DNA from 2 places in the Salipaludibacillus agaradhaerens genome. Region 1 is predicted to be linked to the other one. Evidence: riboswitches for the same ligand, from Rfam matches in the RefSeq annotation. Region 1 holds a riboswitch; the other holds the start of a gene.
What was found. Region 1 has a riboswitch for thiamine pyrophosphate ahead of BK581_RS08695 (YkoF family thiamine/hydroxymethylpyrimidine-binding protein). Riboswitches for the same ligand answer to the same signal wherever they lie in the genome.

Region 2: another riboswitch for thiamine pyrophosphate. It lies ahead of tenA (thiaminase II); the one in region 1 lies ahead of BK581_RS08695 (YkoF family thiamine/hydroxymethylpyrimidine-binding protein).

The regions. Positions count from the first base shown of each region.
Region 1 is NZ_KV917378.1:1,827,346-1,830,562, reverse strand. Features, by position in the region: gene thpD (ectoine hydroxylase) at 1-744, shown strand, start outside; TPP riboswitch at 1,008-1,111, shown strand; gene BK581_RS08695 (YkoF family thiamine/hydroxymethylpyrimidine-binding protein) at 1,271-1,873, shown strand; gene BK581_RS08690 (ECF transporter S component) at 1,887-2,492, shown strand; gene BK581_RS08685 (ABC transporter ATP-binding protein) at 2,473-3,217, shown strand, end outside.
Region 2 is NZ_KV917378.1:1,228,496-1,231,712, reverse strand. Features, by position in the region: partial or broken gene BK581_RS05940 (SpoVR family protein) at 1-657, shown strand, start outside; gene tenA (thiaminase II) at 707-1,372, opposite strand; TPP riboswitch at 1,599-1,702, opposite strand; gene pgeF (peptidoglycan editing factor PgeF) at 1,909-2,739, opposite strand; gene BK581_RS05925 (hypothetical protein) at 2,904-3,089, opposite strand.

The DNA of each region.
Region 1 (3,217 bases):
ATGAAGCAAGAGCTTCAGTATACGATGGACCAAAACCGTCATCGCGACTCTGATGAGGTGATAAAAGAACCGAGCAGTAATGAAATTCGTTCCATATTTGAAGTTCATAAAGACGGAGGTTTTTTTGAGAAGCTATCTCAAAATGAACGGCTCGTTAAAATTTGTGAACAGATTCTTGGCAGTCAAGTGTATATTAACCAATCGCGAATAAATTTCAAGCCAGGCTTTAAAGGAAAAGAGTTTTATTGGCATTCAGACTTTGAAACTTGGCATATGGAAGATGGGATGCCGCGAATGCGCGCATTAAGTTGCTCCATCATTTTAACAGATAATTATGAGTATAACGGGCCCCTTATGCTTATACCTGGTTCCCATAAGTGGTACGTCTCCACATCAGGAGAAACACCTGAAGATAATTATAAATCGTCATTGCAAAAACAAGAAGTAGGCGTTCCAGACAATAAAAGTATGGAATGGCTCGTTAAACAAGCTGGCGGTCAAATTGATCGTGCTACTGGCCCGGCAGGCTCCGTTTTATTATTTGAATGTAATACGATGCATGGGTCTGCCGGTAATATTTCACCGTATCCACGGAGTAACGTCTTCTTCGTCTATAACTCTATTAAAAATAAGCTAGAAAAGCCGTTCGGTGGTACGGAACCTCGTCCTGAATTTTTAGCTAATAGGGATAATGTCAAACCAATTGAACCAGCCAAAAGTTTAAACTACTCACGTAAATATTAAATAGCGTCATAAAGTGCTTGCCTTTATAATGGGGCAGGTGCTTTTTACGTAGCCGGCTTAACACATGAAATAGAGGAATCCAAATCAAATGGGGAAGAACAGTCATGAACATGCTATATTGTTGTTCACTTTAAAAGCGAATCACGTTACGTTTGTCTCAGTATCTTCATTTAATTATCTTTGAAAGATACAATTTATTTTCTATCTGTAGGTGTTTACAATTACCGGAAAGGTCAGTACAATAGAAGACAATATGATAGCCGTGTTCGCACTAGGGGCGCTTTAGCTGAGAGACAGGTGTAAGTCCTGTTAACCCTTTGAACCCGATCTGGATAATACCAGCGTGGGGAAGTGCAGGTACACACATGTAGCCTGGTTATTAAAGGGGCTTTTATTACATGGACGTAACTGCATCTTCCTTATTAGGAAGGTGCGTTTTTTATTTGTGCGAGACTCATAGACTAAAAGTGACGCTTCAGTGAGGCGCGGTGATCATATAATGAAAATATGTAGGAGGCCATTTATTATGCAGGGGTTAAGTTGTGGAACGAGCAGAATTGTAGGGTGTCGATTTTCAGTATACCCTATGACAGACAATTTCGTGGATGTCATTAAAGGAGCATTGGAGGAAGTGGATACATCTAAAGTGTGGCAATACACCGATGATGTAAGCACGTGTATTCGCGGTCGTAGTGAGCATGTGTTTGATGTAGCTAAGGCTATTTTTATTCATGCGGCGAAAACAGGGGTTCATGTTGTCTTCAACGGGACTTTTTCAATTGGATGTCCGGGAGACTCAGAAGGAGACACGTATATGTCACAGGATGATAGGCGGATGAATGAAGAGAAATCCCAAGCTGAAAAGGTGACTGCCGCTTCACAATTCGCCCTTTATCCTATGAACAATCCAGATTACATGCAAATCATCGCTGATCAAGTACAGGTTGCCGAAAAGCATGGCACTTTCACAAAAGGGGTTCATTATGCGAGCCGATTAGACGGTGATGCAAATGACGTCTTTCGTACGTTGGAAGAGGCATTCACGAACACATCGAAAACATCAGATAGAAGTCATGTGACCATGACGGTAGCCATCTCAGCCAATAGTCCATCAAAAAAAGACATGTAGGAGGGCACTACGTATGATGAAGCAATGGAAGTTGAAAGAAATCGTATTAATGTCGATCTTTGGCGTTGTTTTCGCTGTCATTTATCTTCTGTTTTATTTTTTCGGGCAAGGGTTGCGAAACTTTTTAACCCCTTTTGGTCTCGCGCCATTTGGCTACGAAATCATTTTTGGCATTTGGTTTATCGTGTCGATCATCGCAGCATATGTCATTCGTAAACCAGGAGCCGCCTTTTGGTCAGAATTAATTGCAGGAACTGTGCAAGTATTAATCGGAAGTCCAGCTGGTCCGAGATTAATTATATCTGCAGCGATTCAAGGGATTGGAGCAGAGATCGTATTCCTCGCTACGCGTTATCGTAACTTCTCGCTTCATATTCTTGTGCTTGCAGGGATGTCTGCAGCAGTATTTAGTTATGCATGGGGATGGTTTTCTTCCGGATTAGCCGCACTTACTCCGGGTCTCATAGTAGCGACACTGGCTGTAAGAATATTAAGTGGAGCGCTACTCGCTGGTGTTCTTGGGAAATATATCAGTGATCAATTGGCACAAACCGGGGTTTTACGAGGATATGCGTTAGGAAAGGAGCGTCAGGAAAAACGTGAAAAATCAGCATCCTGATGACCGTCATCCGATCATTCGTGTGGAAGATCTCGTATTTGCTTATGAAAAAAATCACGAGAAGCCTCTTATTGATCACGTTAGTTTCACTCTTGAAGAAGGTGAGCTGACTCTTTTAATGGGGGCGAGTGGATCTGGAAAAAGTACACTAGCTCTTAGTTTAAATGGCCTGTATCCAGAAGTGGTAGAAGGTTTTCAACAAGGCAGCATTTTTTTTCGAGGTCTCCCTTTGGAAAGCTATGAAAAAGGGGTAGTAAACAAGCATATCGGCATTGTGTTTCAAGATCCAGAAAGTCAGTTTTGTATGGTGACGGTTGAGAATGAACTAGCTTTCACCATGGAAAACTGTTCAATTCCGAGAAGTGAGATGAAAAAACGTATGGACGATGTGCTGAAGATAACGGGTTTAACTAACATGAAAAAGCGTGCCATTCATGAATTGTCTGGTGGTCAAAAGCAAAAAGTTGCCTTAGCTTCTGTCTTATTATTGGAACCGGACGTCCTTATTCTTGATGAACCGACAGCCAATTTGGACCCAGTTTCCAGCCTAGAATTTATTGAGCTCGTAGCAGAACTTCAACGGAAAACACGTTTAACGGTTGTGGTCATTGAGCATCAATTAGATGATTGGCTTCCTTTCGCACACCGTATTCTTGCTTTAGGGAAAAATGGGCGTCTCTTTGCAGATGGAAAACCTAAAGACGTGCTAACGGAGGAAGCCGACC
Region 2 (3,217 bases), 600 kb from region 1:
GAGACGAAAATTATGAATGAAGGATGGGCAACTTATTGGCATCAAAGGATTTTAAGAGAAATGGCATTGACGTCTGAGGAGGCAGTGGAGTTTGCAAAGTTAAATGCTGGCGTGGTACAGCCGTCAACCACACAGATTAATCCTTACTACCTTGGATTGAAGATTTTTGAGGATATTGAAAAGCGTTATGATAACCCAACGAAACATATGATTGAAAAACAAAGAATTAAACGAGGAAGTGGGCGGGAAAAGATTTTTGAAGTAAGAGAAATTGAATCAGATATTTCCTTTATCCGCAATTATTTAACGAAAGAATTGGCAGCCGAAGAAGATATGTATTTATTTCAAAAAGAAGGTAAAGAGTACAAAATCATTGATAAAGAATGGGAGCATATACGTGACCAGTTAATTTCAAGCAGAGTTAATGGAGGGTTTCCCTTTATTAATGTCGTAAATGGTGACTATCTTAAGGCGGGTGAGCTTTATTTATCTCATGAGTATGAAGGAGTAGAGTTGGATACGACATACTTGGAAAAAACGCTACCTTATATTTATCAACTTTGGGGAAGACCTGTGCATTTAGAAACAGTTTTAGCTGATAGAGCTATCGTGTTTTGTTGTGATGGTAAAAAAATTAATAAACGATACGTAACATGAGAGAAGAGTTCCGGGGAGAAAAAGCACGCCCCGGAATTTTTTGTATGATTTAAACAGGCCAAGCTTGTTCTGTATAAGCCATGTCAAAGAACATATATTCCATTTTGCAGCCGTTTATAAAATGCTGGCGCATTCTTTCACATTCAGCTTCACCAGCATCTTCAGCAAGCTCATCTAGCCATCTCAATGTTTTAGTAATGCTTGGCATTTCTAGATTGCCGTAGAAAGAGATCCAAGGATAGAAAGGGTGACTTTCATCAGGTTTTACGTCGTTCATAAGTCGTTCTCCGATGTCCAAGTAGATCCATGGACAAGGGAGTGCCACAGCCAGCGCTTCTCCTAAGGTGCCGCTTTGGGCTACTTGTAGCATGTAACGACTATAATGGTGGGCATTTGGTGCAAGATTTTCGCCTTGGAGCGCCTCATAGTCTACACCTGCTACATGACAAAAATTATGATGTGGGTGGGTTTCATCGGCTAAAATGAATGAAATGCCTTCATTTAGTAAAGCCATTTTTTCTCTATCCGTGCACTTAGCCATCGTATATGCTCTCGTTTGTATCATGGCGTTCAAATACTCGAAATCTTGTTTAACGTAGTGAATAAGCTGGCCCTTTGACAATTCTCCCTTGCCGATCCCTTGTACGAAAGGGTGATTATAGCAAGCATCAAATAAGTGATTCGTTTCTTTCCGAAGTGTGGTTGTAAAACTCATTATTTGCCTCCTTTAAAATGAGACAAAATCCAACTAGAGAAGGTCATTCAGCTAGGCTTAATGAAGATTAGGAGAGGTGAAATAGACGAATAGAATACTAGGCGTCACAAAATATTGTATTTTAAGACACCAATATTATTAACGGACGAGGTGTAAAACAAAACGTCATTCCTTCAAAAGGAATGACGTGATCAATAACTATCCAAGTCTCGCTAAAATAAACTGAGTTATCGCTACGCCACTTTCCTACGCTAGTATGAACTAGATCAGGTTCAAAGGGATTAGGATTACTACCTATCTCAGCCCAAAAAGGCACCCCTAGTGGATTTTGTCTATGAAATTATACGTTTACTTTACCATGACTTCCCAGGAAATTCAATGCGATATTATTTGTTTTCTGAATTTTTGATGAAAAATGTATCTATCGCACCTTACCTAAAAGAAACGAATGTCTCGCTTTTGTTACGTGTATGCTTTACGGTTCGTTCATGGAAAGGAAGCTGCTGGATAACATATTAATATGCTATATCGCGAATTCAGGTATTTTTAAAACCGATGAAACTAAGCATTCTACCAGTTTTTCCGTTATCCCTTCGATGGGAAAAAAATAAACTCTTTTCACAACTGGTACAGTACTGTGAGACGAGAATGTTAGCTCTATCAATACCAGCATTCAGTAGTAACAACAAATTTAGTTTTTTTAAATCAAGACTGTATTGATCATGACTTACTTTTTCATAAGGTGAATTCGAAATTTGGCTAGAAGAGAGTATGTCATTAACTTCCTTAATGACTCTGTCATCTACCATATAGCAACAAGGGCCGATTGACGGCCCTATAGCGGCGTAAATTTCAGTGGGAGGGATAGATTCGTTAATTTTCCAAAGTTCCACCATCTTCCCAGCGATGTTTTTAACCGATCCTTTCCAGCCAGCATGAGCGATGCCGATTGTATGATGTTCAGGAGCCATATAATAAATTGGGACGCAATCTGCATAGCAAAGGGCAAGGAGGGTATTCGTTTCTGTCGTGTAAAAACCGTCTGTTCCTTTAATACTGTCCTGATAATTGAGTGTCCCGTATCCTGTAAGGTCTTTTGATATTTTGACAATATGATCTTCGTGTACTTGCTCAGCACATGCCCAGTTTTCTAATGGAAATTGGAGTAAATCAGCTAGGAGTCTACGATTTTCTCTTACATTAAGATTCGTATCATTAACGTGCAGACCAAGATTATTTGAGGTGAAAGCGCCGCTGCTTGTACCACCCCGTTTTGTTGTAAATCCAGCTAATATATTCGGTGAGAGGTTGTTCCAGTCTTGCAAAAAAGTTATTGCATCTGTTTGCATTTGAAATGGTTCTTTTATCATGCCCATATACTCTCCTTAAAAATAACATCTATATTATGTGAAGAAGGATCAACCGTTAATAGTCAATTTAGTGTATGCTTGGGCTAGCCAAAAAGTGTGAACAATGAAAAGAGTGGAGAACTGTCCTTTCTATGTTTTTCTAACAAATCATAGAGGGAACATTACTTTTTTTTCTCATTAGCACCATACATATCATAAGCTTTTTGCGTGTTTTTCCGAGCAGTTTTTTTAGTTGATTGTTTTAATTTATAAACAGTAAATGAAGCGGCAGCAAATACGATTATCATTGCAATATAAGCGTATCCCATACCACTGTCAGAAGGGTCTGGCACAGTGAAAATATCCATATCAAACGCCCCCCTTTCTAAAAATCTTTATTAAATTTATTATAACAAGTTTAGCGGATTTTTTCCTTTTTTAACGAGTTCACGTTATCTTTTAGGGGTTAAGGGCTTAATACACAGGCGATCACTCC